4 regions of the Algoriella sp. genome follow, and region 1 is predicted to be linked to each of the others. Evidence: riboswitches for the same ligand, from Rfam matches in the RefSeq annotation. Region 1 holds a riboswitch; each other region holds the start of a gene.

The links. Region 1 has a riboswitch for S-adenosylmethionine ahead of RSC72_RS03605 (homocysteine S-methyltransferase family protein). Riboswitches for the same ligand answer to the same signal wherever they lie in the genome.
Region 2: linked by a shared signal. The riboswitch ahead of RSC72_RS10300 (hypothetical protein) and the one ahead of RSC72_RS03605 (homocysteine S-methyltransferase family protein) in region 1 are both predicted to bind S-adenosylmethionine.
Region 3: linked by a shared signal. The riboswitch ahead of RSC72_RS12005 (hypothetical protein) and the one ahead of RSC72_RS03605 (homocysteine S-methyltransferase family protein) in region 1 are both predicted to bind S-adenosylmethionine.
Region 4: linked by a shared signal. The riboswitch ahead of RSC72_RS03915 (TonB-dependent receptor plug domain-containing protein) and the one ahead of RSC72_RS03605 (homocysteine S-methyltransferase family protein) in region 1 are both predicted to bind S-adenosylmethionine.

What each region holds. Positions count from the first base shown of each region.
Region 1 covers NZ_JAVXKG010000005.1:92,590-100,789, reverse strand. The annotation lists gene RSC72_RS03620 (TonB-dependent receptor plug domain-containing protein) at 37-2,070, shown strand; gene RSC72_RS03615 (thioredoxin family protein) at 2,072-2,521, shown strand; gene RSC72_RS03610 (homoserine dehydrogenase) at 2,549-3,730, opposite strand; SAM riboswitch class I at 3,855-3,952, opposite strand; SAM riboswitch class I at 4,407-4,509, shown strand; gene RSC72_RS03605 (homocysteine S-methyltransferase family protein) at 4,553-5,539, shown strand; gene metH (methionine synthase) at 5,539-8,200, shown strand, end outside.
Region 2 covers NZ_JAVXKG010000022.1:44,117-52,316, reverse strand. The annotation lists gene RSC72_RS10335 (dienelactone hydrolase family protein) at 1-346, shown strand, start outside; gene RSC72_RS10330 (helix-turn-helix domain-containing protein) at 386-961, shown strand; gene RSC72_RS10325 (serine hydrolase) at 1,047-2,528, shown strand; gene RSC72_RS10320 (hypothetical protein) at 2,672-3,196, shown strand; gene RSC72_RS10315 (AEC family transporter) at 3,254-4,171, opposite strand; gene RSC72_RS10310 (VOC family protein) at 4,252-4,938, opposite strand; gene RSC72_RS10305 (PaaI family thioesterase) at 5,210-5,632, opposite strand; gene RSC72_RS10300 (hypothetical protein) at 5,681-6,286, opposite strand; SAM-I-IV-variant riboswitch at 6,335-6,437, opposite strand; gene RSC72_RS10295 (alpha/beta fold hydrolase) at 7,248-8,042, shown strand; gene RSC72_RS10290 (ATP-binding protein) at 8,163-8,200, opposite strand, start outside.
Region 3 covers NZ_JAVXKG010000029.1:13,907-22,106, forward strand. The annotation lists gene RSC72_RS11995 (hypothetical protein) at 1-164, opposite strand, end outside; gene RSC72_RS12000 (pirin family protein) at 219-1,214, opposite strand; gene RSC72_RS12005 (hypothetical protein) at 1,305-1,550, opposite strand; SAM-I-IV-variant riboswitch at 1,597-1,697, opposite strand; gene RSC72_RS12010 (ABC-F family ATP-binding cassette domain-containing protein) at 1,802-3,691, opposite strand; gene RSC72_RS12015 (hypothetical protein) at 3,872-4,546, opposite strand; gene RSC72_RS12020 (ABC transporter ATP-binding protein) at 4,607-6,406, opposite strand; gene RSC72_RS12025 (FUSC family membrane protein) at 6,408-8,200, opposite strand, start outside.
Region 4 covers NZ_JAVXKG010000006.1:12,158-20,357, reverse strand. The annotation lists gene RSC72_RS03925 (GEVED domain-containing protein) at 1-1,347, opposite strand, end outside; gene RSC72_RS03920 (APC family permease) at 1,461-2,741, opposite strand; gene RSC72_RS03915 (TonB-dependent receptor plug domain-containing protein) at 2,812-5,205, opposite strand; SAM riboswitch class I at 5,270-5,374, opposite strand; gene RSC72_RS03910 (aminotransferase class IV) at 5,436-6,032, opposite strand; gene RSC72_RS03905 (aminodeoxychorismate synthase component I) at 6,016-6,975, opposite strand; gene RSC72_RS03900 (hypothetical protein) at 6,991-7,743, opposite strand; gene RSC72_RS03895 (nitroreductase family protein) at 7,816-8,200, shown strand, end outside.

The sequences.
Region 1 (8,200 bases):
TAGATTTGTCTAACTTTTAACTTCAAGTATTTTTATATGAAAATAATCAACTCCATAATTTTTATTCTAACAATTTCTTCGTCCGCCCAAGAAACTAATAAAGATTCTATCAAAAATAATCCTGAAAATTTGAATGAGGTCGTACTGACAGGAACTATGAAACCTGTTTTCAAGAAAGATTCTCCCGTCCCAATAGAAGTTTATACTTCAAAATATTTCAAGACAAACCCTAATCCTACTTTGTTTGAATCTATTGGAATGATAAATGGAATTCAACCACAAATAAATTGTAACGTTTGCGCAACAGGAGATATACATATAAATGGAATGGAAGGTCCATATACCATGATTTTGATTGACGGAATGCCTATTGTATCTGCTCTATCTACCGTTTATGGTCTGAATGGAATACCAAATAGTTTGGTTGATAGAATTGAAGTTGTAAAAGGTCCTGCGTCTTCACTTTACGGTACAGAAGCAATGGGCGGAATAGTGAATATCATTACAAAAGACGCTACAAAAGCAAATAAATTTAGTGCAGATTTATACACAACTTCTTGGTTAGAAAACAATATTGATTTAGCTTATAAATTCAAAATCAATAATAAAGTAAATTCATTAATAGGTATCAATTATTTTTTATTTGATAATAAACAAGATAAAAACAACGATAATTTTACAGATTTAACTTTACAGAATAGAATTTCTATTTTCAATAAATGGAATTTTGAACATTCTAAAAATAAAACCGCAAGTATTGCTTCTCGTTACGTATACGAAGACAGATGGGGCGGAGAAATGCAATATGACAAACGGATAGACAGAGGAAGTGACAAAATTTATGGTGAAAGTATTTTTACAAACCGAGCAGAAATTATAGGAATGTATCAATTGCCAACAACAGAAAATATCTACACACAATTCTCGTATAATTTTCATCAACAAAATTCATTTTATGGTACAAATTCTTACCAAGCAAAACAACATGTTGCTTTTTCACAAGCCTATTGGGACAAGATTCTTGGCAAGCACAGTTTGTTAACAGGAGCTACTTATAAGTATACTTTTTATGACGACAACACGCCAGGAACAGCAAATGAAAACAAAGAGAATAATCCCATGAAATCTCCTTTACCTGGTGTTTTTATTCAAGATGAAATCACATTTTCATCTAAACATAAACTTTTGTTGGGTTATCGATTAGATTATGACAAACACCATAAAGACATACATTCGCCACGATTTGCATATAAGTTTTCACCGAATAATAGACATATTTTCAGAGCAAGTTTTGGTACTGGTTTTCGTGTTGTAAATCTCTTTACAGAAGACCATGCTGCACTAACTGGTTCACGCGAAGTGATTATAAGAAATGATTTGAATCCTGAAAAATCTTACAACGGAAACTTAAATTACGTTTTCAATAAAACCTTCGATTTTGGAAATTTCAATTTAGATGCTACTGTATTTTACTCTTATTTTACGAATAAAATTGTTGGAGATTTTGAAACAAATCAAAATTTAATCATTTATGATAACTTAGACGGACATGCCGTTTCTAAAGGAATTTCAATAAATACGGATATTGTTTTTCGATTTCCTCTGAAAATAAATTTCGGTTTCTCCTATATGGATGTTTACAGAAAAGAGCGGGATAAAAACAATCAAATGCAAAAAAGTCAACAATTTCATGCGCCAAAATGGTCTGGTAATTATGTTATTTCATATAATTTTCCGAAACGATTTACAGTTGATTTAACTGGAAATTGGTACGGAAAAATGCGCTTACCTATTTTACCTAATGATTTTCGTCCAGAATATTCGCCTTTTTATATGTTGACAAATATTCAGCTAACTAAATCATTTAGAAAAATTGAAATCTATGGTGGATTGAAAAACATCTTCAATTTTATACCTAAAAATCCATTAATGCGTCCATTTGATCCTTTTAATAATAACATAAATGATCCAATCAATAATCCGTATAGATACACTTTTGATACTGCTTATAATTACGCACCATTACAAGGAATTAGAGGATTTATTGGTTTGAGATATACAATTAGATAAAATGAAAAAATTTGTATTAATTCTTTATTTATATTTTTCTGGAATAATATTCGGACAAATAAGCTTAGATAAGTTTAATCAAGAATTTCCGAAAAAACCTCAGCCAATTCTACTCTATTTCTATACAGATTGGTGTGCTTATTGCAAAATTCAAGAAAGGGAAATAGAAAATAATTTATCCTTAAAAAATGAATTGAACGACGAATTATATTTTCTGAAAATTAATGGGGAAAGTATTTTTGAATTAGATTTTCTTGGAAATAAATTTCCACCAAATAATAAATCTAAAACTCATGATTTTGTTAAACAATTTCTAAATAAAAATGAACAAGAAAATTATCCTTTTTGGATTATTTTGAATGAAAAACTTCAAATTATTGATAAAACTTTCGGTTTTTTAATGAAAAAACAACTTTCTGAAATTATCAATAAAATAAAAAATGGGAACTAAATTTAGTTCCCATTTTATTCACAAAAATTAGTCTAAAACTATCAGAGATAGATTTGGATTTTCTATTAACTCTTTATTTTTTAATGTATTTATATCTATTTTTCCTATAATATGACTGTAATCAGGGCTTTCATAACGTTCTTCAACTTCATCAAAATAAGAAACAACATCTAAATTTTTATCTTTAAAACCAATATAAACTTTCAATTGTCCAGATTGATTAAATACACCTTCTTCTTTTTCATCATACTTTCTGATTGAATATTTATAATCATAATTTAAAGCTGAAATATCACTCAAAACTGCGGAAGAAGTTGGGAAACGACCTGCGCCTTTTCCATATAAAAATTGCTCGTCTGACAACGAACTTCCAATCAAAACACCGTTATATTCATTGTTTACAAGCGCAATTGTTTTATTTAATTTCACAAAAGTTGGCAATACGGTCGAATTTATTTCTCCTGTTTGATGATTTATTGTAGAGTTAGCAATAAGCTTTATTGTATAACCTTTTTCTTTTGCATATTTAAAATCTTGAACTTGTAGCGACATAATTCCTTTGCGAATCACATCTTTTACATCAATTTTTTTACCATAAGCATGCAACGTTATAATCGCCAATTTACTCGCCGCATCAAAACCTTCCACATCTGCAGTCGGATCAGCTTCAGCAAAACCACTATCTTGAGCCGCTTTCAGTGCATCTTGATATGATTCATTTTCCTTCGCCATTTTTGTTAAAATGTAATTCGTCGTTCCATTTACAATTCCAGAAACATAATTCAATAAATCGTTATCAAAATATTCTTCTAAATTTCTAATAATCGGAACCGACCCGCAAACAGAGGCTTCATAAAGAAATGAAACATTATTTTTATATTGTAATTCTAATAATTCTTTATGATGTTCTGCAATCAATTTTTTATTTGCGCTTACCACATGTTTACCTTTATCAAAAGCTTTTACTATAATAGCATGCGCCGCATCAGATTCGGAAATTAACTCAACAACTACATTTATTTCATCATCTTCCAAAATATCATCGGCATTATCAGAAAATAATTCGCTCGGCGCATTTCTTGGTTTCGATAAATCTTTAATTACAATTTTTTTTATTGTGGCGTTAAGTTGCGGTTTTTCTTCTAAAACTTTGTAAATTCCTTCTCCTACAACGCCAAATCCGAATAAACCGATATTTAATTTTTTCATTTAATTAAGTTTAATTTTAGTGATTTTTATCAAAAAAGCAGAAGAAAAATTGGTTCAATTGCCAAATAAAAACAATTGAACCAACAAATTAGAAATTATCTGAATGATTGGTTGCACAAGTCTTTATTCATCTTCCCTTACGGATGGATTTAGCACCTTAATTTTGTTATTAGGTTGCTAAAGTTTCTTTGGGCCATTTCCCTCCACTTTTCTTGATAAACTGTAAATTTTAATGAACTATTTCTGAGGGCAAATTTAATGTAAAGCAATTCTAAACTCCAAATATAATTTCATTAATAATATTATATTTTTCTTAATATTAATCAAAAACAATATTTTAAATTAAAATAATTCTATAAAAACAATTAAAACAGAATTATTTTCTTAATTAATAATAATTTATAAGTATACCCTTATATATTTCTTTAATACAATATCAAAAATAGATTCAGATTAAAATATTATTCTTAATAAGTTTCTAATATTTTTAAAATAAAAATATTTTTTCTAAAAAAACACTATTTAATAGAATAAAATTCAAAATACACTTTAAAAACACAATATTTTTTAATTCAATTATATGTAATGATTAACTTATTTTATTGACATATAAATAATAATTCTTTTCTATCATTATCATTTTTTTATTTTATTGAGATTAGATACTTTTGTAGGTGCCTTATGAAGAAAAGATGGAGGGATTAGGCCCGCTGAAATCTTGGCAACCCAAAGCAAAGTTGGGTGCTACATCCTACTCTAATTTAAGAGAAAGATAAGGAGCTACTTCGCTATTCTTCCCCTAAGGTTTTTTAAAAAAATAAAATGAAATTAGACGATATACTAAAAGAACGTATAGTGATTTTAGATGGTGCTATGGGCACTATGATTCAAAAACATAATTTACAAGAAGAAGATTATAGAGGCGAACGTTTCAAGGATTTTCATACTTCTCTTAAAGGAAATAATGATTTATTGGTTTTAACTCAACCCGAAATCATCAAAAATATACACCGAGAATATTTGGCTGCTGGTGCAGATTTGATTGAAACAAATACCTTCAACGCCAATATTATTTCTATGGTTGATTATGATATGGTTGATTTGGTGGACGAATTAAATTACGAAGCTGTTCGTTTGGCAAGAGAAGCTGTCGAAGAATTTTCTACACCCGAAAAACCACGTTTTGTTGTTGGTTCTTTAGGTCCTACAAACAAAACAGCCTCAATTTCGCCACAAGTTAATGATCCAAGTTATCGTGATGTAGATTTTGATACTTTGGCAAAAGTTTATTATTCGCAAGCCAAAACAATGTTAGAAGCTGGTGTTGATGCATTATTAGTAGAAACTATTTTTGACACATTAAACGCAAAAGCAGCATTTTTCGGAATTCAAGATGCAATAGAAGATACAGGAATTAATGTTCCTTTGCTTGCTTCTGGTACAATTACAGACAAATCTGGACGCACACTTTCTGGACAAACTACAGAAGCTTTTTTAATTTCTTTAGAGCATTTAGATTTACTTTCAGTAGGATTAAATTGTGCTTTGGGCGCAACAGATTTAATTCCATATTTAGAAGTTTTAGCAGAAAAAGCTCCTTTTTATGTTAGTGCTTATCCAAACGCAGGGCTACCAAATGCTTTTGGTGGATATGACGAAACTGCCGAAATGATGCGCGATTATGTTCGTCCATTTTTAGAAAAAAAATTAGTTAATATAATTGGTGGATGTTGCGGAACAACACCAGACCACATAAGATTAATGGCAGAATTAGCAAAAGAATACGAACCAAGAAAAATAAACGCATAATGTCAGGTATAAAAATTCAACTTTCTGGATTAGAACCTTTAATTGTCCGTGAAAATTCAAACTTTGTCAACGTTGGTGAACGTACAAATGTTACTGGTTCTAAAAAATTCTTACGATTAATTAAAGATGAATTATTTGAAGAAGCACTTCAAGTTGCCCGCGATCAGGTAGATGGTGGTGCACAAATCATTGATATTAATATGGATGAAGGAATGCTTGATGGCGTTGCTTCTATGGTAAAATATCTTCGATTGATTGCTTCTGAACCAGATATTTCCAAAGTTCCTATTATGATTGATTCTTCAAAATGGGAAATCATCGAGGCTGGATTAAAAAACGTACAAGGAAAAGCAATTGTAAATTCTATTTCTCTTAAAGAAGGAGAAGAATTGTTTATAGAACATGCGAAAAAAATCAAACGTTACGGTGCCGCGACAGTCGTGATGGCTTTTGACGAAAATGGTCAGGCTGATAATTACGAAAGACGTATCGAAATTGTAAAACGTTCGTATGATATTTTGGTTAATCAAGTAAAATTTAATCCACACGATATTATTTTTGATGTTAACATTTTTCCTGTCGCAACTGGAATGGACGAACACAGACGTAATGCAATCGACTTTTTTGAAGCAACAAAATGGATCAAAGAAAATCTACCACATGCGTTAGTTTCTGGTGGTGTTTCTAATGTTTCTTTCTCTTTTCGTGGAAATAATGCTGTTCGTGAAGCAATGCACACTGCATTTTTGTATCACGCAATTCAACATGGAATGGATATGGGAATTGTAAATCCTGAAATGATTGAGATTTATGATGACATTCCAAAAGATTTATTAGAACACGTAGAAGATGTATTATTAGATAGACGTGATGATGCAACAGAACGATTAATCGATTTTGCTGAAGGATTAAAAGGAATTACAAAAGAGAAGAAAAAAGACGATGCTTGGCGAGAATTACCTTTAGAAAAACGAATTGAAATCGCTTTAGTAAAAGGAATTACAGAATATATTGACGAAGATACTGCCGAAGCTTTAGAAAAAATAAAATCACCATTAAAAGTAATTGAAGGTCCTTTGATGGACGGAATGAATGTTGTTGGAGATTTATTTGGAAGTGGAAAGATGTTTTTACCTCAGGTTGTAAAATCTGCTCGCGTCATGAAAAAATCTGTCGCTTATCTTACTCCTTTTTTAGAGGATGAAAAACTAAGAAATAAAACAGAAAAAGAACCTTCAAAAATCTTAATGGCAACCGTAAAAGGCGATGTACACGATATTGGTAAAAATATTGTTTCTGTCGTTTTAAGTTGTAATGGTTTCGAAATTATAGACTTAGGCGTAATGGTTTCTGCTGAAAAGATTTTAGAGGAAGCTCAAAAAAATAAAGTTGATGTAATTGGCCTTTCAGGATTAATTACACCTTCACTTGACGAAATGGTACATGTTGCCAAAGAAATGAAACGCTTAAATCTTGATATTCCATTAATGATTGGTGGCGCAACAACTTCTAAAGCACATACTGCGGTAAAAATTGCACCAGAATATGACAAAGCAATTCATGTTTTGGATGCTTCGCGTTCAGTTACAATTTGTCAAAAATTAATTGGTACGCAACAAAATCAACTTTTAGATGAAACGGTAATAGATTACGCTAAAATTAGAGAAGGCTTCTTGAATAGAGCTGTTTCAAAAGAATATCTATCAATAGAAGATGCACGTAAAAATAAATTAAAAATTGATTTCGAGAAAAGTAAACCTTTCAAACCAAATAAATTAGGCATTTTCACACACACGGCTACTGTAACGGATTTAAAAGATTTTATAGATTGGACGCCATTTTTCAAAACGTGGGATTTACATGGTAAATTTCCTGCAATATTAGAGGATGAAATTGTCGGAACTAATGCAAAAGAATTATATGTTGATGCATTAGCGATGTTAAATAAAATTGAAACTGAAAATCTTGCAAAACCAAAAGCAGTTTTTGGACTGTTTAAGGCAAATACAATAAAAGATGATACGATAGAATTGTTTGATGAAAATGACAAAAAAATCAATGAATTCTATACAATTCGTCAACAAGCAAAGAAATCAAAAGGTCAACCAAATCTCTCTATCGCAGATTTTATTGCGGAAAAAGAATCTGGAATACAAGATTATATCGGTGCTTTTGCAGTTACAACTGGTCAGGAAATAGAAGATGTCGCGAACAACTACGAAAAAGAATTGGACGATTACAATTCTATCATGGTAAAAGCTCTTGCAGATAGACTTGCAGAAGCTTATGCAGAATATTTACACAAATATGTACGTACTGAAATTTGGGGATATGCAAAAGATGAAACGTTGTCTAATGATGAATTAATTGCAGAGAAATACAAAGGAATTCGTCCTGCACCAGGTTATCCTGCTTGCCCAGACCATTTAGAAAAAGAAACTATTTTCAAGATTTTAGAGGTCGAAAAAAATACTGGAATTAATTTGACAAGTTCATTGGCCATGTATCCTGTTTCTTCTGTTTCTGGTTATTATTTTGGGAATGAAGAGGCTAAATATTTTGGTGTTGGAAAAATAAAAATGGATCAAGTAGAAGATTTTGCTGAACGCAAAAATATGACTAAAGAATTAGCTGAACGTTGGTTGAGCCCGAATTTGGCTT
Region 2 (8,200 bases), on a different contig from region 1:
TTATTGTTTTGGAGGAACTGGAGCTTTAGAAGCTGCTCGTGGACAATTGCCAGTTGTAGGTGTTGTGTCTATTCATGGTGGTTTAGCAAAAGCGGCTGATCGTAAAAATATAGCTTTAAAAAGTAAAATTTTGATTGAACATCCAGCAAATGATGAATCTGTAAAACCTGAAGATATGACCAATTTAGTTACCGAAATGAATGCAGGAAATACAGATTGGCAAATCATAACATACGCAAATTCTAAACATACATTTACCAATCCAGAATCGCCTGATTATAATAAAGTAATGGCAGACAGAGCTTGGCAACATACATTATTGTTTTTGAAAGAAATTTTGAAATAAAATTGTAAATTAGTTATTAGGAAATAGGTATAAAAAAGCATGTCAAAACTAAAACAGATTAGAGAACAACAAAGCTTAACTCAAGAAGAATTAGCTGAGAAATCGCGAATTTCGGTAAGAACAATTCAACGAATAGAGTCGGGGTCAGTTCCAAAAGGTTATACACTCAAAACACTTGCAACTATTTTACAAATTTCAGAAAATGAATTACTACATATTGAAGAAGAAAAATCTGAAGAAATAATTAATGAGCTAGTTGAAGATTTAGTTATTGAAAGTAATAATATTGATTACCAAAAAGTAAAACTAATTAATTTGTCATCAGTTCTATTTATTGTACTTCCGCCGCTCAATATTTTAGTTCCAATGATACTTTCATTTGCCTTAAAACAACAAAATCATTTGACAAAACAAATCGTCTCTCTCCAAATATTTTGGACCATCTTGGCTCCTATAGTTTTTATGCTTGGAATTTTTCTAAAACTCGGAAGATCTTTTACAATTGTTCTTTTGATTGGAATTATTTTATCCAATGTGTTTTTGATTCTTCGTAATCTAGCTGAAATTGACAGAAATAAAAAGCTTTGCTATAGATTGAAATTCAATATAATATAGTTCTGTCGGGTGATTGTCGTCTAATTGTCGGGTGTTTTTTTTGAATAGATAGACTTGAAATTTAATATTTGACAAAAATTATTTTATGATTAATAAAATCATCTTCGGATTACTATTTTTTTGTATTTGTTCAATAAATAGTTCAGCTCAAACAGAAAATTCTAACCAACTTTATAAAGTTATTCTTTCAAAAGATAGCCTATTATTTGATGTAGGTTTTAATCAGTGTGATGTTTCTCAATTTGAAAATCTATTGAGTAATCATTTCAAATTTTATCATGATAAAGATGGAATTTCAAATAAAACAAAATTTATCTCTGACCTTAAATCAGGAATTTGTAATAATAAAGATAACCGACAAGTAAAGAGATTTTTGATTAAAGATAAAACAGAAATTTTTCCGCTTTATAAAAATGGAATTCTTTATGCAGCAGTTCAAAATGGAGAACATACTTTTTCTGAAAAACGAGAAACAGAACAAGGAATTGCAAAATTTAGTAATGTTTGGGAATTAGAAAATGGAGAATGGAAATTGTCTAATTCGTTTAGTTTTGATCATCAAGCATACTCAAAAAAGAAAATCACAACCAATCATTTTCAAAATGATTCACTCACAGGTAATTGGCTTAAAGAAAATCATATCAATACACTTGGGCTTGGAATTATAGAGGATGGTAAACTGCAACAAATAAAAGTTTTTGGTAAGAATTCTCAAGGTAATGCTGCTCCGTATAATTCTATTTTCAACGTAGCTTCTCTAACCAAACCTATTACAGCAATGGTTGCTTTGCGATTAACAAGTCTAGGAAAATGGAATATTGATGAACCAATTTATAAAATTTACACCGATTCTGATATAGCGAAAGATCCTAGAAGTAAACAATTAACAACTCGAATTATTTTAAGTCATCAAACTGGTTTTCCAAATTGGAGAAGTGAAACGGAGAACAATAAATTGCAATTTCTGTTTGATCCTGGAACAAAATATAGTTATTCTGGTGAGGGTTTTGAATATCTAAGAAAAGCACTTGAAATTAAATTCAAGAAGTCATTAAATCAATTAGCCAATGAGTTGATTTTTGAGCCTTTGCAAATGAAAGATACCGATTTTATTTGGACAAAAAATACAGATGAATCACGTTTTGTAATTGGTTATGATAAAGATGAAAACCCTTATGATATCCTAAAAAATAAGAATGCGAATGCTGCAGATGATTTGCATACGACAATTGCAGATTACGGAAATTTTTTAATGAATATGTTGAATGGAGGAAATTTATCGGATAAGATTTACGATGAAATGCTTCAAAAACAAGTTAAAATCAAGGAGAATCAATATTTTGGATTAGGTTGGGTTATTTATGATTTAGGCAATAACGAATTTGCAATTTCACATGGAGGTTCTGATTTAGGAACTCAATGCCTTGTTGTTTTTCTTCCTAAAACAAAGCAAGGAATTTTAATTTTCACGAACTCTGATCAAGGATATAAGGTTTATGAAGAACTTTTAATTCAATATTTAGGTGATAAAGGGAAGAAAATTATTGAAATTGAAACAAATAAATAAAATTGACAAAGCTTGGCAACATACTTTATTGTTTTTGAAAGAGATTTTATAAATTTGAATGTTATTTACCTGTTGTTCATTTTGCTAATTTTAATTCAAAATGAACAACGGATGTTATTTATAATTTTTTACTTCAAAATACAATGAATTTTATTGAAAGTATTTCCAATTATGTTTTAGAAAATTATTCGGTAAAAGAGTTACCTAATATTGCTATGAAAGCTCTAAATGAAAATATAGAATCTGAATCAATTTATATTTTAGCAGGAATGGATGAAAAGGATAATTCTTTTGAAATATTGCAGTATTTTAATCATTCATTAGATGAATTACAAATTAATTTACCGAGTAAAACGGCTGCTGCAAAAATTCTAACCAAATATTATTTAATGAAAATTGTTGAGAATCCTAATAAAATTTTTGAAATTATGAAGATTTTAGACAATGATGTTTACAAGCAAATAGATTGGAAAGGTCATGAAAGGGAACATATTGGTGAAGAATTGAATCTTGAATATTTATATACTTGGTATCGAGAAATTCAAGATTGGATTGATAACGGAATGATTTTATATTTTAATGATTTGAGTAGAGATGAACAACGGATGAAATTTGAAGAAAATCTACTTTTAGAGGCAAAAAAAACACTACGAAATAACTACAGATAAATTAATATGTGTATTCAAATTAAAGAAAACATTCTTTAATTTGAAACTAAACTATAATTATTCCCCAATAACCAATTTTATCATCTCGTACCAAAAAGCTGAGGTGAAAAATCCAATAATAATACTAATTCCGATAATTAAATTCGTCAATTTAGTATTGAGTTTAAACTGTTCCGCAATAATACTTGACGTAACAAGTGTTGGCATTGCAGCCTCAAAAATAGAGATTTTCGCCACATCACCTTTTATACCAATTACAACTGCTAAAAGCATAACAACCGCAGGTGCAATCATTAATTTGTATAACATCGACATTGATATTTGCGACCATAGTTTTCTCCAGCCATTAAATTTTAGTTGTAAACCAACCGAAAATAATGCTAATGGACCAACAGTTGCGGCAAGTTTGTCGAAGAATGGTTCAGCAGGAGATAAATCGATAAGTTGAGATAAGATTAGTGCACTGATACAACCCAAAAAAGGAGGAAATGTAAACAATCGTTTCAAGATAAATTTTGCATCTATTGCTCCAGAACCGTTGCTACCACCTTTCAGAGCAGAAACTATTCCGATTGTAGACAAGCACAAAAACATGGTTTGATCGCAAATAATAGCAATACTCAGATATTTTTCTCCATAAAATGCTGCTATCAATGGAAAGCCGATAAAAGAGGTATTGCTGTAGCCACTTGCCAATTCTAATGTGCGTCGTGATCGTTCCGAATAGCCTTTGGCTTTGCTGTAGAATTTCATAAAAAACAAACTTCCTATCGCGATAACTACCGTAGAAAATATGGGAAAAAGCATTTCTTTAGACCATACAACTTGCGGAAGATATTTGAACGAAACAGCTGGTAAAGCTAAATAGAGAATCCAAGTATTGATTCCTTTATGCGCATCTGGATGAATAGATTTTGTTGCTTTAAAAACCATTCCAGCCAAAATACAAACAGCTATTAGAATAAAATTGACCATTTTTAGAAATTTGAACTACAAAGTTACAATCCGATTTATTTTTACCCTTAAGATATCGCTTTTTATTCAATGCTTATTTTTTATAGTTTGGCGATATTAGATATGTTTAATTTATTATTATCAAAAATTACTTTTGAAAACTGATTTTCATTTTCTAAAATAACTGTAAACGGAGTAGGAATTATTTTATTAGTTGTCGGAAACCAAGTTGTTTTAATGAAGTAATTGGTTAACAAAATCTTGCCTTCATCCGAGCCGTTTGTACCAAATGTTTCAAAATCACCTTTCCAGAATTTAGAAGTCGTTTTTTCTTCTAATAACTTATTTGTAGCTTCAATATCAGTTGTAGGCAAACCAATTTCTGAAATACCTAAAATAGAATTTTGATCAAATTCGGTATCAGTTTGATAGTCCAAATTATAATGTGTAATAATCTCAGCAAGATTTCCACTTCCATCATAAAAATAAAATGATTTTGCATTCCAATTTTCGAAGAAAGCAATTTGTTCGTCATTTTTTGTTTGTAATATTTCAACTCTATTTTTCATCCATTCAAACGCATTTTCAAATAGACTTTTATCGACTAAAAAACTAAAATGGTAAATATGCTTTTTCTCCGATTGTACAAAGGTTAACCTTGTCCAACCAATTTGTAAACTAAATTGATTCGAAGTTTCATCAATTAATTGAAAAGCTAAAATGTCCGTATAAAAAGACTTTGTTTTTTCTAAATTAGTTGTGAATAATTGTAGTTCTCTTATTCTCATCGTGTTATTTTTCATAAAAGTAACCCAACTAAACAGAAGAAAATAGCAAGATGTATTGATTTAATTAATTGTGTTATTAGAAAATATTCTAAGCTGTTGTGGATTTTGTTTAGAATTCGTCAATACGAGTAATTTTTAAAAATAAAGTGAATAAAAATTGTATTGAGAACAGAATTTCATCTTCAAAAACTAATTTCTTGATAGAAAAAGTCTTGCAAAATTTTACTCGAAATTTGGATTTTTTCTATAAAAAGTTATTATCTCAAAAACTTTATTTTATCCTCATCATTGTAACCAAAGAAGTAGCGGCGTGTGTTTCTTTGTTCGTTGTTTCATCTACCACAAAAATCTCTGTACGTATGGTACTTATCTTTTTTCCACCTTTTATCACATAGGCTTTAGATAGTAAATAATCACCCAAAGCAGGTCGCAAATAGTTAACCTTTAGCTCAACTGTTACCACATAGCAATCGTCGTCATAATGAGAAACAGCCGCATATCCAGAAGAAACATCAACCAAAGAAGCAATCATAGCACCGTTAAACATACCATGTTTACGCGTCATCATTTCCTGTTTTGGTATTTTGATCGAAACATAGTCTGTTTCACATTCTACGAGTGATGCGTTATAAAATTTTAAGGTTTCCGAACGATTAAAACTTGCTTCTACTAATTCTCTCTTTTCTGGTGTCATAAAAAAATACTTTCGACAAATATAGAGATTTGTCGAAAGCAAATTTAGTTAAGCTGATACGTTATTCAAGTTTTCTTCTCGGATAATAGTATCATTCAACGAAATATAAACCTTGTTCAATCCACGATAATAGTTGCCCTTATCTACAGTGACAATCAAATGATTTTTCGGAACTTTTTGCAATGCAGCTTCATTCGGGAAATGCTGTTTTGAGTTTTTGAATGTTACAAAAACATCATTTTCGGTTAGATTTCCTATCTCATCTTCCGAAATTATTTCCACCACATCGTAAGGCAAAAAAAGTTGATCGTATATATAATGAAAAGTCTTTAATTTCTTTCCATTCAACTCTTTGCTATGTTGCAAGAAATTTCTTAGTCGATGTACTATTGTATAAAAATTACCAACCAAAGGCGGTTTCGGAATGTTACGCTCAAACAAACAACCATCTATCAAACTCAACGGTAATTTAATATTCAATTCATCTGTTTTTGAGTTGTATAAATGGCGATAATCTAACCCTCTATTCTTGAATTCGGCAATAATATGATTCTTCAAATCAGGATTTGTAATTGGTAATTGTTGATTGATAAAATCAATTAATTTTTCATTAGAAATAGGAGCCAAATTAAGCTCATTAATGTTCTGTGTCATACAATAATATTTAAATTTTAAACAATATTGTATTTCGATAAATAGGGAAGATAACGTTTGTTTTGGATTGATTCCCGTATTGTTTCACCACCGTGGAGACTACTCTCGGTTGGTATCGTTACTATTATTAGTACGATTCGAAATACAGTGTAAAATTACACAAATATTAGAATATGAGTTATACATTTTAATAATTTTATTTTAAAACAATCAGTAAGAGTTAAAAAAAATACGTCTTGTCAAGCTGAATTCATTTCAGCTTTACATTCAAAAAAAACACCTTTATAATCTTCTCAAGGAGAAGTTTTTTACGTAATATCATTCAGAATCGAGTGTTAGTGTAATGATTAATCTAAGATTAGCTATTTCTATCTCTCTATGTGATGATGTTTTTTATATTTTTGAATTAGATGTAACTCTGAAAAGAGATGTTTCGACAAGCTCAACATGACAGTAATTGTCATTCAGAATGGAGCGTTAATGAAGTCAAAAATTTAATATTCTTTGGCAAGTTTTATATAACAATTAATTCAAGATGATATTTTTTAATGGTTTTTTGTCATTTCGAGGTATCGAGAAATCTAAACTAAAATTTAGTTATTTCTATTTCTCTATGTGATGATGTTTTTTATATTCTGAATTAGATGTAACTCTGAAAGGAGATGTTTCGACAAGCTCAACATGACAGTAAATAAGAAAATTTTACAAAAAATTAAGATTTATTTAAGCTTTTTCCGAAAAATGTTTTCTATATTTGATAGAACAAAAAGATTAAAAAATGAAATTTACGTGTTTATACATGATGTCGATTCGCAAACAGGTTTGGAATATCCAGACGTGGGAAGTCATGTATAATTAAAAGAGATTTTATTTTTTAATTTATTTATTTCCCCGTCGATTTGTTTCGATGGGGATTTTTTTAGCAAAAAGTAATGTAGAACAACCAAAAAAAATTAAAACAATGCAAAGTTTACAACAATTAACACTTCCGGTATGGCCACTGGAAGACAACACAATTTTAGAACAAGTTTCAGTCACATTTCAAACATTTGGGCTTCCATTAGGAACTGCACCAATTATTTTGATTAATCATTCCTTAAAAGGAAATTCTGATTGTACGTATCATTGGGAAGGCGTTATGGGAAAAAACAAAGCAATTGATCTTAATGAGTATACGGTTATCTGTATTGATATTCCAGGAAATGGCATTTCCGAAACCATAAAGTACGATTATATTCCACGTGATAAGATTACCGCCCGAGATGTTGCGGTGTTGTTTTGGTTGGCGTTGTTTGAATTGGAAGTACAAGAGATTTTTGCTATAATTGGTGCAGATTTAGGTGGTGGAATAGCGTGGGAAATGGCTTGTTTGTTTCCTAATAAGGTGCTAAATATTATTCCGATAGCAGCAAGTCCCAAGACAGAAGATTGGTTAGTGAAAGAACCAACGGCTAAAAATGAATACCTGAAATCTATTTTTTATTCGATAGATATTGCTCGAAATAGAGGTGATATTTTGGAAGTTTCACAATTCATAAAATCTAATATTCATGTGATTTATGTAAAAGAGGGCAACGTCTTCAACAAAGCAGAACTGAAACGTTATTACACAAAACTACAAGAGTTTAACAAGCATGTAAAGTTTTATGAGATACAACAAATAGAAGATAATGAGCTTGTAAAAGAACATATAGAACAAGTAGAAAAAATAGTCGACGGAATTTTAGAAAAAGAATTCATCAACAACGTCGCATAACCAAAAGCTCCTGAGAAGGAGCTTTTGTGTTATTTATAATTTATATGAAAAATAAAAACAATGAGTTTTTATTTTTATATTTTTTTAATCTGACATTTTGTAAAACCTTGTTAGCGGTAGTTATTTTAAACTCCACCTACTTGCACGTGACTTGCCCG
Region 3 (8,200 bases), on a different contig from region 1:
TGTCCAAAATCCAATCGAACATTTAGTTTTGTACTCAATCCGCGACCAGTTCCAATAATCTGTACATAATCTACATTAATATCTTTGATTGGAACATCATTTACAGTTTGAGAAAAGGCAAAATTACTTGCAAAAATTCCCAAAATAAGTGCTAATTTTTTCATTGATTTATTTTTGATAAAGATAGTTAAAAATAAATTTTTATAATTATAACCTCACTAATCTGCCAAAAAACCAAACTTACCAGCCTTATAATCTTCAATCGCTTCACGGATTTCGTCTTCCGTATTCATCACAAAAGGACCATAACTCACATAAGGTTCGTTCAAAGGTTCGCCGCTAAGCACCATTACAAGAGCATTTCGATTCACTTTTATCTCAATTGCTCCCTTTTCATTAGCTAATTGAACATAATGATTTTCAGGTACTTTATTACCATTTACTTCAATATCGCCGTCTACAACCAACAATCCAGAATTAAAATTTTCAGGAAGTTCAAAACTCACTTTAGCATCTTTTTTCAAATGCATATCGTACAAGTGAACTGGGGAAAATGTAGTCGCAATACCCGAAACGCCATTAAACTCGCCTGCAACCACAAAGACAGTTCCTTGTCCATCTGGCAGTTCTACTTTTGGTTTGTCTGTGTGGGTAATTCCTTGATATTTTGCAGGAGTCATTTTATGTGCCTTGGGCAAATTAATCCATAACTGTAACATCTCAAAAGCGCCTCCTTTTTGATTAAAGGTTTGCTCGTGATATTCCTTATGCAAAACGCCTCCACCAGCAGTCATCCATTGCACATCACCAGGATTTATCACACCCGAATTTCCAGCGCTATCATGATGAGCCACTGCACCTTTATAGGCAAAAGTTATAGTTTCTATTCCTCTATGTGGATGCACACCAACGCCGTGCGCAATATCAGACGGTGGAAAATTAACTTCCGCATTAAAATCTAATAAGAAAAACGGACTCATACGCTCCTCAAAACCTTTTCCGTTCGGATAAAAATTCATCACCTTAAAACCATTTCCTACCATATGCGTATTGGTTGGCGAGCAAACCATTTCCACACCTCTCAAACCATCTTTTTTAGGTTTTTTCTTATCTATTTTTTTGTCGTCATTATTCGTGATTGCACTTACAGAAATACCTGTGAAAGCCAATAAAGAAGTCCATAAAGAAGTTTTTATGAAGCTTTTTCTATCCATAATAAAATATTTTAATAAAAATACTACACTTTAAGAATAATAAACTTGATGTAGGTTAATTTCAGATAATTTTGAAGAATTTAAAATGTTTTACTCCAAATATTCTAATCTATTTTCAACCAAAATGACTTTGTGTTGAAGAGAAAATGTATTTCCTCTTTCTACTGTTGTACAATCAAAATTTCGGTATTGTAATTCATTGAATAATGTTTTTACGTAACATCTTCTTGCGGTATTCCATGCGCTAATTCCGACAGATTGATTAAAGCGTTCTATTAATTCATTGTCCGTTAATTCTCTGAATAAAGAGATAAATTCATTTTTTAGATTTTCCATTGTTTAATATTTTTTTAGAATGATTAAAACAACAGGATAGAGTGGAGATTAACCTTTTATTTGGCGGTTTGCCCTCATTCTATACCACCGTAGCAGGTTTACGCTCGGTTGGTGTTCTGTAATTTTCAGAAACTCCTGATGATTGATAGAGTAAATATAGTTTAAAAAGTTTAATCACCAAAATAAACTTCTAAATAATTATTATTGAAGGATATATTCATAAAAAAAGGAAGCAATTTGCTTCCTTCATTTTATTCTGATAACTCTAACCAGCGGAGTTCTTTTTCTTCAATTTCGTCTACAATAGCTTGTAATTCATCGCCAATTGTTGCGATTTTATCATACGCCAAATTTGGATCTGAAAGTAAGTTTGTTAACTCTTCTTTTTTTGCTTCTAAAGTAGGTAAAGCTTTATTTATTTCTTCTAATTCGCGCTGTTCTTTAAAAGATAATTTTTTTGATTTCGTTTCAGTTTTAATTGGTTCAACAATTTTTACTTCTTCTATAATTTCAACTTTTTCTATCTTTTTTGGTTCAGTTTCTGGTCTATTTTTATTGTCAATGTAGTATTCTGTGTACGTTCCCATGTATCGAGAAAGAATTCCTTCTCCTTCAAAAATCATTAGTTCATCTACCACTTTATCCATAAAATATCTGTCGTGAGAAACCACCAAAAGACAACCTTGATAACTTTCTAAGAAATCTTCTAAAACCGTCAAAGTAGGTAAATCCAAATCATTTGTTGGCTCATCTAAGATTAAGAAATTCGGATTACGGTATAAAATTGCTAATAATTGTAAACGTTTTTTCTCACCACCACTCAATTTTCCGATGTGTGTATGTTGTTGTTCTGGAGAAAATAAAAACATTTCTAAGAATTGTTCGGCACGCATTTCTTTACCGTTAGATAATGGAAAGAAATCTGCAATATCTTTCACAAATTCTATCACGCGCATATCTTCATTAAATTTTAAACCTTCTTGTTTAAAATGTCCAATGTTCAATGTTTCTCCACGTTCTATAATTCCAGAATCGGCATCTTCTATTCCTTCTAAAATGCGTAAAAAAGTTGTTTTACCAACACCATTTTTACCAACTAATCCAATTTTAGCTCCACGAGCAAAAATATAAGAGAAATCGTCAAGAATTTTTTTCTCACCAAAAGCTTTCGAAACATGTTCCATTTCGATGATTTTTTGACCCAAACGTGTCATTACCATCTCTAATTTTACTTTTTGATCTACAATTTTACGCTTTGCAGCTTCTTCTGTGTCATAAAAAGCATCAATACGAGATTTTGACTTTGTTGTACGCGCTTTTGGTTGGCGACGCATCCATTCTATTTCTTTACGATATAGATTTTTTGCTTTGTCAATTGTTGCGTTTTGATTGTCTACACGCAACGCTTTGTTGGTAATATATGTTTCGTAATTGCCCGAATGTACGTATAGCATTTTGTCCTCCATTTCTAATATTTTGGTACAAATTGCATCCAAAAAATAACGGTCGTGGGTTACCAAAATCAAAGTTTTATTTTCTTTGTTCAAGAAATATTCTAACCATTCTACCATTTCGATATCCAAATGGTTGGTTGGCTCATCTAAAATCAATAAAACATAACCCGCTTCAAAACTTAAATCAATTAAAAACTTGGCTAATGAAATACGTTTACGCTGACCACCAGAAAGCTTCCCGATTTTTTGATCTAAGAAATCAATTTTAAGTTTCGACAGAATTTCTCTAATCGTAGGTTCTACTTTCCACGCATCTAACAAATCCATTTTACTCATCAAATCCATTAATTCTGGATTTGTCGGATCATTTTCTATCATGTTGTCGTATTGATGAACAACATCTAAAACTTCATTAGAGTGATTGAAAATATATTCTTCACCTTTCAAATTTTCGTCAAAATCATCTGATTGATCTAACATCAAAATTTTAACACCTTTGTTTATACGAATATCACCAGAATCTGGAGTTTCTAATCCTGATAAAATTTTAAGTAAAGTAGATTTTCCACTTCCATTTTTTGCAACAAAAGCAATTTGGTCGCCTTCGTTTACATGGAAATTTACATCTTTGAAAAGGGTACGAATACCGTATGATTTGGTAAGATTTTCGACTGTTAGAAAATTCATTATTGAATGATTATGATTTATTGTTGATTAATTAAAAATCAACCTGTATTGATTAAAATTTGGAAAGCCAAAGATAAGATAATCTTATCTTAAATCCATATAAAACAAAATCCTGAATCTATTAAGAATCAGGACTTCCAAAAATTGTCAAATAAATTTGACCGCATAGTTCAATGTATTTTAATATTTATTATCAATGATTTCTAAGGTTTCGTTAAGAGATTCATTCAGTTTTATTTCAAGACTTTTTGTCGAAATTTTATTGGCAGCTTCATCTATATATTTTGTTCCACCAATGGTTTCACTGTATTTTAAGACTTTGTTTTTTAGGTCTAAAATATTAATATACACGTATGTTTTTGCAACATATTTTTGTTTGTCTTCTGGGTTATAATCTAAACCAGATTTTATATTAAGAAGAACCAAATCGTCTTGTTTGTAATTTTTATTTAACAAATCAAAATTAATATTTTTCAGATTTTCGTTGGTTACCAAATCTTTCGGAAAATCGGCCTTGTTGTATTGGTTGATAATATCATATTTATAATGATTTTCATTCAATATTTTGATTGATTTATCTTTAATAATTTGATTAATATCAAACGTAGAATTTAATTGATGAAGTTGATTTTTAATGTATTTTGAATCTATTTTTGTGTTTAAATCTTGAGAATTATGATCGAAAAAGCCCAAAGAATCAATATTTATTATCACGCCAATTTTACCAACAGGGACATCTAAAGCATTGTCGTATGTTTTGTTATTTTCTGCTAATTCGTTGTTAATTTCTTTCTTTGGTTCACACGATTGGGTGACGAAAGTAAGACTTGCCATTATTAAAAATAATTTTTTCATACTTAATGCTTTTATTCATTTTAAAGTTAATGATTATAATCGTTTAAAATTCAATTATTTTTAATAATTTTCTTCTTCGTCATCATCTAATGTTTTGGCTATTTTTTCTATGTTTAGACTTTTTGCCATTGCATCAAAAATTTCCTTGTAAGTTCCACTCATTTTATACACATCTTCGTGTACACCGTGCTCTACAACCTCGCCTTGTTTCATCACATACGTATAATCAGAATCTATAATTTGAGAAATACTGTGCGAAATAATAATTACTGTACGATTCTTTTTTATAGCATCTATACTGTTTTTAATTTGTTCTGTCGCAATTGCATCCAAACTTGCAGTAGGTTCGTCTAAGAAAATAATTGGTGGATTTTTAAGAAACATACGTGCAATGGCAATACGTTGTTGTTGACCACCAGAAAGTAACAATGCTTTGGATTGATATTGCTCTGGTAAATCCAAAATTTGATCATGAATATACGCTCTTTTTGCAGCATCTTCTATTTCGTCAAAAGTTGCATTGATATTTCCGTATCGAATATTTTCTTCGATTGTTCCATTAAAAATGTGATTTTTTTGAAGTACTAAACCAATATTATCTCGTAAATATTGTGTATCATATTCTTCTAAATTTATTCCATCTAAAAGTATTTTACCAGAATTTGGTTGATAAAATTTATCTAAAAGATTAATAATTGTACTTTTTCCTGCACCAGATAAACCAACCAAAGCCGTAATTTTATTAGGTTGAATGGTCATATTTATATTTTTTAAGGCTTTGTATCCATTTGGATAAGAAAAATCTACATTTTGAATTTCAAATTTCCCTTTTAATTCGGTTGGAATATATTTTCCAGATGATTCTACTTCTTCATTCGCATCTAAAATACCAAAAAAACTTTCTGAATAAATCATTGCATCATTCATTTCATCATAAATACGATGCAATTGTCGAATTGGCGCCGAAACGTTATTAAACAGAAGGATATGAAACATTATCGCACCAATTGTCATTTGTCCGTTAAGAACCAAATAACTTGTCAAAATAATGATAATTACAACACCAAATTGCTCTATAAATGATTTTAATCCATCAAAAATGAAACTTGTTTTACGCGTTTGCATTTGATTATCAGTCAAACTTTTTTGTAAATCAAGCTGTTTTTTACCTTCAATATTTTCGCGGTTAAATGATTTTATAACGGTAATAGAATCAATAATACTAATAATTCCTTGTGATTTTTGTTCTCTGAAACCTCTCAAATTTCTTCGCCAACCACTCAGTTTTTTGGCTTGTTGCTGTGTTATGATAAAATAAATCGGAACAATACAAAGACCAACTAAACCGACATAAAAGTTAGCGTTGAACATTAAAATTAGCGCAATAATAGAATTGGCAAAAAGAGGTAAAATATCAATAAAAAAATTCTGAACCAGACGTGTTAAGCTTTCAATTCCTCTATCTATGCGAGTTTGTAATTTCCCTGCTTGATTGTCTTGATTGGTGTAAAAAGCCATTTTATACGTCAATATTTTCTCGATAATGGCTTGTGATAAATCTTGAGAAACTAATATTCTTAGTTTTTCACCATAATATTTCTGTCCAAAACTGATAAAAGCATTTAAGATTTCTTTTGTTAATAAAACAATTGAAATGAAAGTGATGATTTTTAATCCTTCTTTTAAACCTTGTCCTACTTCAACTAAATCGTTAATTGAATCTACAGTATACTTCAAAATAACTGCATTGACTTGCGAAGTAAAAGAACCAAGCAAGGTTAGAAGCAGAGTTGCGACAACCAAAGAGCGATAAGGTTTTACGAATGGACGCAAATTTTTGAATAGGTTAGAGAGTGTCATTTTATGTGATTTTAGTATCTTTTAAAGGTTCGTCCGTTACAAAAACATGCCCAACTTTGGTAAAATCGTAAACTATTTCGTACAAATACTCTAACAAATCTTCTATTAATTCAGATTCATTTTGCAAAGCCTCTGTTTCAATTTCTGTATATGCTATTGTTTTCTCTTGAAATTGAATTGTCTTCATTAAATGATCCGTTTCATATTCACCATACAATCGAATATTTTGTAAGAGTAATTGAAGAATTTTTTTCATTAATCGGATATGTTCTGAAGTTAAAATAACAGAATTATTTTTCTTGATAATTTTAACTAAACCAACTGAATAGGAGACGAATGATTGATTGAAAATTGTAAATTTATTCAATTCTTTGGCATTTTCTTGTTTGCCTTTTGGTTCGGAAATTACGCGCTGAAACACGGAATTTATATTCGCCATTGCAATAAAAACATCTTTACGTGCTAACTTATAATCTGTTGTAGAAACATCATTATCGGCTAATTTTTTGAAGATTAGAAAGATAAATTCATAGTCAGCAATCAATGCTTTTTGAATATATTCATTCATACTATTTTTTTCCCAAGTAGGAAATATAATATAACACGAAATAAAAGCCATAAATCCACCAATTAGTGTGTCTACAAGACGTTCTTGTATAATGTAAATAGAATCTTTTTCTGAATAGAAACTAAAAGATATAAGAATATAAGCGGTTAAATAAAAGGTTCCGATGGCGTATTTTTGACGAATAAAAGTATAGGCCATTAACATAAAAAATAGCATTAAGACAAAACGAATACTATGTTGTGGAATGATCAATAAAATTAATATTCCAATTAATCCACCTCCAATTGTTCCTTTTAAACGTTGTAAATTTCGTTTTTTAGTGACGCTAAAACCTGGTTTTAGGATAACCAATACGGTCATCAAAATCCAATAACTATGATAAGTCATCGGAATGATAAAAGTGACGCCATAAGCCAAAATCATTACGATAGAGGAACGTAAAGCATGTCTGAAAATTGGTGATTTCAGATTGAGATGATCACGTAATTTTCGGATAGAATAATCGACTGTTGGTTGAAAATGTTCGACATGATCCAACGGATTTTTCTTTTTTTCGGTAAAAGAATCGTCGTAGAAGAATTTATGTATAAACTCAATTTTATAAACAATTTGTTTTAAATTGATATAAATTTTAGTTAAAACGATTGGTTTTTTGCCCTCTGCATACAATTCTTTTATAGCATCGTCAATTTTTTTTAATTCAACTTCAAAATCAAATGTTGGTTGTTTAGGTTTTTTATTTGAATTGATATGATAAGCTATCATTTTTAATTCATGCGCAATTTTATTCATCATATTATAAATCTTGCGCATCGCTTTTGTATCTCCGTAAACTTCGCGTATTTTCTTGTAATCGTATTGATTTGCTGTTATATTCTCAAAAATATCAATCAAATCTGAAAAGATAAATACAATAGATCGCCCGATCGGAGTTTGATCTTTTACTAATTTTTTATTTGTAAAAACTAACTCTCTAACTAAATTTTGTTTCTCATTTATGACAACATGTTCGTCAATCAGTTTTTTTATAATATCATCATATTCAGAATCTTTATCAAACATAGAGGCTTTAATTCTAATATATTCTGAAATATGAATCATCGCATCAGCCAAGTTTTGTTGCGCCATTCTGTACGGACGAAATGTACTGATTGCTAAACTAAAAATAGTGTACCAAACTGCACCAGCAGAAACAAATAATGCAATATGAAATGGACTAAATTCAG
Region 4 (8,200 bases), on a different contig from region 1:
AAAATCTACTCTTCCAGCAGTTAACTCTACATTTACTACAGAACCCTCTTCAACATTTGCCGTAAAAGCATTAGAAATACAACTTTTTGTAGTATTATCTGTATAAAACACAACCCCTGTTGTTCCCATTGGAGTTCCAGATGAAACATTTATAGTTCCAAATTTAACTTTTGTAATACCTATATTAAATAACTGACCATCTGCAGCTTTGTTTATTAAATTCTGAGGTCTACACTGACTTGGAATAGGACTAGAAGATGTCTCATTAGGGTTAATTGGAACTAATGCTTTACTTGTCTTAAAGCTTGGTCTCATTTGATTGATTACATCTACAGCATATTGTCCTTGACCTGGTGTAAAACGATCTAACCTTGATCCATAATTCATCATATTATATTGTACTCCATCAAATAAAGCGCCATTTGCACAATCATTAACTACCGTGTTATCTGGATATACTTTATATTGATTATATTGACCATTCTGATTAATTGATGCACCAAAAAATAATCCACTACGTGTAACCTGTGTGTCAGTAATATTATCATTTGCCAATGATCCACATGTTTTACCTTCTCCATCTCCTCCTTCAAATACATGTTTTACACCAAATGCATGCATCATTTCATGTGCTAATACTGTATCAGTTGATTTTATAACAACATGATATAACATTACAGATAAATCTACAGATTGACCGGGATATGTTGCAAAACCAGCCGTATATGAATTAATACCAGGAGTAGAAGGATTAACTCCGTTTATCTTATTTGTAATATAGATATTAAAATAAGAACTAGAATCCCAATTATAGGTTGAGTTAATTGTAGCATAAGGAATACCAGGATTTGACCCTCCATTTGCAACTCCACCATCTACATAAGTTTGATTTTGTGATAAATCATGTTTAACAATCCCTGTAGTTGCTTCACAACTCGGAGATCTTTTCGCTAACACCAAACGAACTGGTAAAGTAGTACCTCCAGCTCCTGGTCCTTTAATATCAGATGCGGATCCATCCCAAATTGCATTTGCTCTAGCAATCCAAGCATTTACCTGTGCATCGGTTGGTACGTATAAACCTTTTCCGTCATCTAGAATATGAACAACAATAGGAATTTCAATAATTTCTGTTTGTTTTTTAGAAAATTTACCTTGCTTTCTAGCTTCATTAAATTCTAATAATTTAGCATCATAAATTTCTTTAAATCCAGGATTTTTTTTAAAAAAATCAGCTTGTAGTTCTTCAGTTCCACAAACTTCAAGAGGCTTGTTTTGTGCAAAAGAAGCGTTGCTTAATAGAAAAGACAAAACTACACATTTAAATAGAAGTAAATTTTTAATCATAATTTTTATGTTAATTATTTCATAAAAATAACATAAAAAAACATGATTAAACGTTTTTAAGTACTTAATTATTACTAAAATAAGACATTAACTAAATCTAGATTCTATTAAAATTACTTACTAATCCTCTTATCAAAATAGAAAATGATTAATCCTAGAAAAATAATACCTAAACCAATCAAACTTTCTTTGGGTTTTTGCGTCAAAACAAAGTAGCAGATATATAAACTAAAAGCTAAAAATATTGTTGGAAGTAAATAGAAAAATCTACTTTTAATAATTGTTAATTCATCACGTTTTATAAAAAAAGCGGTACAAATTGCCAACGTTGCCAATACTTGTAATACGAAAGAAGTATAAGTAAAAATGACCTCAAAATCACCTGAAAAAATTAAGAGAATACTAATTGTTGTATGCACCCAAATAGCACGAACTGGAATTCTATTTTTATTTTCTTTCGCCATGAAACTCCACAACTTATTTTCTCTTGCTGTAGCCTGTGTTAAACGCGAACCAATCCATAAATAACCACTAATAGTTGCTATTAACTGTAAAGCGATAAAACAACTTACCCATTTTACATTAGATCCTAACAGATTTCGAAACGAAATATTAGCAACATCTTCTTTTCCTACCAACGAAACTGCTGAGGCATGTTTTAGAAAAACATAATTTAGAAAAACATATGCTATTGTCACAAAAATAACTCCAATAAAAAGTGCTTTGGGTAAATTTTTCTTTGGCTGATCAATTTCTTCAATAATATATGAGGCAGAATTCCAGCCTGTATATGCAAAAGTTACATAAACCAAAGAAGTTGCAAAAGCAGGTAGTAGCAATTCTTGTTTCCATGTATTATCTACTACAATTGCATTAGGCTCTATTGTTGGAACAAAATAAAGACCAATACCAATTAAAGTTAATATAAAAACAACTTTTAGAACTGTAAATACATTCTGAAATTTACTACTCAAATTCAAGCTAAACGATTGAAAAACGGCAACAATTAAAATCATTGCAATTGCAAACTCTTTTCCGAAATTAAATCCAAGAATATTCAAATACTTACTCATTGCCAAAGCTGCCAAAGAAATTGGCGCTGAGAAACCTACAAATAAAGAAATCCAACTTGATAAATAACCAAAAACAGGATGAAATGTTCGTGACAAATAAATATAGTCGCCTCCAGATTGTTTAAATTTTGATGCCAATTCCGAATAAATAAACGCACCTATCAACGCTAAAAAACCTCCAATTATCCATAATAAGAGAATAGAATACGTGTTTTTTAGATCATAAATCTGATAACCTAAACTTGTAAAAACACCAGTTCCGATCATATTCGAAATAACTAATGCTGCTGCGGTTTTCCAACCAATTTTCAAACTTGCCATACACAAAAAAGTGTCAATTTTAGATGTTCAAAATACATCAAAATTGACACTATATTTTATTTATTTTTAATTAGAATTTAAAACTTGCTCTTGCAAAATAATAAGCTCCCGTCATTCCCATTTGTACTGGTGCATTTGGAAAAACACCATAATACGAATTTTCATACGCTTGTTTATCAGGAAAAACATCAAACAAATTATTTGCGCCAATTGTTATATTAAAATTCTTTGTAATATCATATCCAATCGAAGCATCTGTTACAACTTTACCCGAGTTTTCTTGGACAACTCCCCATGGATAACCATCTTTGGTTACTTTTCCGAAATAAGTATTTCTTACCATAAAATTAAAGCCAGAAATGGCATAATTCAATCCCAAAGTTGCTTTCGTTTTCGGGCTTAAAGATTCGATAATATTGACTTGATCTGGTCCAAAAAATTCTTTTTGAGCAATTGTTAAAGCAGAAGGAAAGTGATAATCAACAATTTTTGTTTCGTTGATATTTCCAGATAAATTAACATTCAATTTTCCTCGTCCCAAACGTGTATCATACGAAACAACCAAATCAATTCCACGTGTTTCGGTATCTATTGCATTGGTAAAAATACGTGCCGTTGCAACATTATATTTTTCTAAAGCAGGATCTGTAATATCAGATGTCAACACAATTCTGTCGTCTACACGAATAAAATAACCATCTAAAGTGATGAATAACTTTGACGTCGGACGAAATGTAAGACCTAAACTCCCATTGATTGATTTTTCCTCTTTCAATTTATCTAAACCTATTTCTCTTGATAATTCTGACTCATTTCGAATAACTCCTTTTGTAACCAAAACCTGATCGCCATTATCGTTTAAAAATAAATCGGTGTACGAATTACTGAAATATTTTTGCTGTAAAGATGGCGCTCTAAATCCTGTAGAAATTGCTCCACGAACCGAAAAACCTTTTGCATATTCGTAACGCATTGCTAATTTTCCGTTGATTGTACTTCCGAAATCTGAATAGTTCTCGAAACGACCAGCTGCATTCGCTGTAAAATCACCAAATTTTAATTCTCCATCTACATAAACTGCAACAGAATTACGGTCTCCTTTTACAGCATTCAAAGGTGAGAAACCAACAAAAGATTCGGATCCAGAACCTATGTAAGATGACTCATCACCAGCTTCTATTTGATATTTTTCGTAACGATATTCTCCACCAAAAGCTAAACTAAAGTTTTGATTGATACGTTTCGAAAAATCTAAATTTACTGTATTTTGTAAAAACGAATGTTTTCCTGCATAAAAATTTGTTGGCGAATCTATACCTAACGAATAGTTGATTGAATTATCAACATTATATTTGAATGAGTTAAAACCAAATGTATTGCTCAAATCTATCTTCCAACCATCATACGAATATCGTAATCCTGTTGAATTAGAATAATCATTGATATTTGATTTTAAAGTTGCCTGAAAACCATTTGGATAAATCGTTAATGCTTCCGTAGGTAATTCGCTCGGTAAACGTCGGAATCCAAAACCTTCTCCTTGACGTAAACTTACTCCTCCAAACGAATAAAAATCTAATCGATCTGTTAAAGCTGTTTCTGCATTTATGAAAAACTGTTGATTTTTAATCGCTGCATCACCTACTTGAAATCTAAAATCTTTTCGTGTTAATCCTAAAGCAGCCAATTTCGCGTCATCTGCGGCACGTGCAGCAGCAGGATCATCTGCGAAATCATAGGCGAAATTATCTCCAAAAATATCTAAATTATTATCTTTAGAACGGTTTGTTTTTTTACGATCAGTAATTACTGCAGAAAAAACAAGAGATCCTGTTTTACCTAACTTTGTACCGAAACTTCCATTAAAATTATATGTTTCACCATCGTTACGAGAAGTTTGTCCATAAGTTAAAGATGCGTCACCTCCTGGTTTAGATTTTAAGACAATATTTACAACACCTGCAATGGCATCAGAACCATATTGCGCAGCAGCACCATCGCGTAAAACCTCAACTTTATCTATTGCAGAAATAGGAATTGCCCCCAAATCTGTACCAACAGAACCATTACCTACCGTATTTTGATAATTTACTAAAGACGTTGTATGACGACGTTTTCCATTAATCAAAACTAAAACTTGATCTGGCCCCATTCCTCGTAAAGTAACAGGATCGATATGTTCTGTTCCATCTGATGATGATTGACGAACGGAATTGAACGAAGGAATTACGTAATTTAAAATATCATTTACAGATAATTGAGGTGAAGATTTTTTGAATTGTTCAATATCAATAATATCAACAGGAACGGAAGAATTTACAACTGTTCTTTCTGATGTACGACCACCAATTAAAATAACTTCGTTAAGATTTGTTTGTTCCTCTTCTTTTTCTACTTCTTGAGCAAAAAGTAATGAAGATCCGAAAATTGCGAATGATGCAAGTAAAAATTTGTTTCTTTTCATGTTATTTAATCAAAAAACTCGCAAGAAACCAACATGTAAAAGCAGGATAAAAGTCAAAAACTTTTACTCATCTTTACCTTTTATTAGGTTGGATTTAGCACCTTGATTATTAAGTCATCTGGTTGCTAAGGTTTCACAGGGCCATTCCCTCCGCCTTTCTTGATAAGTTATGCAAATATAATGCTAAATGGACTAAAAAACAAATAAAACTCTATAATTTTAATAGAGTTTTAAAATAATTCTAAAATGCTAACTCCTTGACTTTCTTCTAAATTCATCATAGCATTGATTCTTTTAAATGATTGAAAGTTCGCTAAATCGGAAACTTTAATATTTTTTTCTTTAATTTTTTCTTCATTCAAAAGTGACTCTCTCATTGTTCCTTTCAGTAAGACAGCGCGTGGCGTAAACCAATTTTCGCCATCAAAAAAAACAATATTAGAGTAAGTACAATCTGTAATATAATTGGATTTTACCAAGACCAAATCATCGGTTTGAGCTTCTTTGATATATTCCTCAAAAAACCAACGGTCAACATATTTGTACGTATAATTTATCTTTGGGTCAATCTCAAAAAGTTTGATTGAATTGATTGGTTTGATTTGATAAGGTTGAAATTCGATACGTTGAATTTCGCGATCATATACAATTCTAACTTTATATTTTTCGTCTGATAAATCTGTAGGAAATTGAATAATTTCTTTTAATAAAATTGGTTGAATATCATTAAAATTATCACTTCGCGTACGATCAAATCTGGCTTGATGATAGTCTAAATTTCTAAGTTCTTTGTTAACACAACAAATCGATTCAATAAATTGGAACATATACTTTTTGTATTAATTCTTCATATTCTGCTTTCGCATTACTTTTCGCTGTAATTCCTCCTCCACTCTTGAAAAATAATTCATTTTTATCATTTTCTATAAAACGAATCATCACCGCACTATCTAAATTTTCGCCATCAAAAACACCAAAAACACCCGTATAAAATTTTCTATCGTAGTCTTCAGCTTCCAAAATAATATCAATAGTTTTCTTTTTGGGCGCACCACAAATGGAACCAGCTGGTAAAAGTTTATCAAAAATAGTTCCGATATTTTCATGAAAATCCACTTTCAAATCTCCTCTAATTTCTGAACTAACCTGTAATAAAGTCTTATCATTTGTTTTCAACTCATCGATATAACGGTATTTTATAACCTCAACATTATCGGCAACTAAACTAAGATCATTGCGGATTAAATCGACAATTGTTGCATGTTCTGCTGCTTCTTTTTCGTCATCTAAAATGATTTGTTTGGCATTTGGAATTGACGCATCAATTGTGCCTTTCATCGGGTTAGAAAAAATGTGATGATTTTCTATTTTCACAAAGCGTTCGGGTGAAAAACAGACAAAATTTTCTTTATATTTCAACTTATATTTTGCTTCGGAGAAATGATAAATCTCGTCTAAACTAAGATTTGTATTGATTTTTGTTGGATAAGTTAAATTAGTCAAATATGAATTTCCGAACAATAAATTATCGTGTACTAGTTTAAATTTTGATTGATAATCTGAAAAATCGATTGGAAATTTATCAAACAGAAAGCTACGATTGATTGAATAATTTTGAATAGAATTTAGTTCAAATTTTATCTCATCTGAAATTTCATTTAACGGAATAATTTCTCCATTTTCTTTGAGAAAATCAATCATAAAAAAAAAGGGAACTTTTGCAGCTCCCAATTCATTCATTTTATTAAAAATAGAATGCTTTGCTAACATTCGCTAAAATTAAGCTTATTCTTGGTTTGTACCAAGCAGATCTATTTCGGTTTTTGCATCGTCCGATAATAACATATCTTTTATCAATAAATATCCCATAATATAACCAAAAGGAATAGTTGCTAACAGACCAATATAACATGCAAAAGCGCCTAATTGTGATATGACACTTTGTAACAAAACAAATAACAATAAATACCAAAAATTCTTTTTCGCAATTTGAATGGATTGTTTAATGCTTTCTATTGCACCCATATTTCCGTAATAAATGAGGTAAGGTGGTAGAAAAATTAGAACACTAAATACAATACCGATTAACATAAAAAAGGGAAATATAAATACAATTGATAGTCCGACAAATGGAGATATTTCTTCAGGATTATCAGAAAATAAACCTATTCCGAATAAAAAGAAAAAATAAGGAATAATAAATAACAAACTAAATGCGAAAATGATAAGTATTAAAACTAAAAAATCTTGCCATTTATCAAATCCTTTAAAAAAATCCTTAAAAACAAAATTTTCTCCTTTTTCTATTTTTTCTGTCACAATTCCATAACCGATCATTAGTGGAAACATAATAAAATATGGACCAATAATTGTAAAAATAGAAAGCAAATATATACCTGCTGATGCTAATGCAAACAAAGTAAAATCTTGCCAATTATTAGAAAATATTGTAATAGCTTGATTAAAGTAATCTCCTATTTTGAAGTTAAATTTTTGTGTTTTAGCGTGATTTAATTTCGACTCATCTAATGTTTTCATCTTAATGTTAGTTTAATTGAATTTAATGTAAATTTGTCTTATCAGTAGAATTAAATTGTAAAAAGTTACAAGATGAATGCAAACGATTTATTATCAATTATAAAAGCAAGACGCTCTGTCTTTCCACCACAGTATAATACAGAAGAAATAACACGCGAGGAATTAGCTCAAATTTTTGAAGCTGCAAATTGGGCACCTTCTCATAAAAAAACAGAACCTTGGCGTTTTATCGTTTTGGAAGGTCCAGCAAAAGATCGTTTCAGAGAATATGTAAAACGAATTTATGTACAAGGAACTCCACCAGAACAATTGAGTGATAGAAAAATTAATTCTATGATTGAGAAATGCGATAAGTCGAACAAAATTGTATTAATCAATTTTTTCAATGCAGAAAAAAATCCTGAATGGGAAGAATTGGCTGCTGTATCTATGGCTGTTCAAAATATGTGGTTGATGG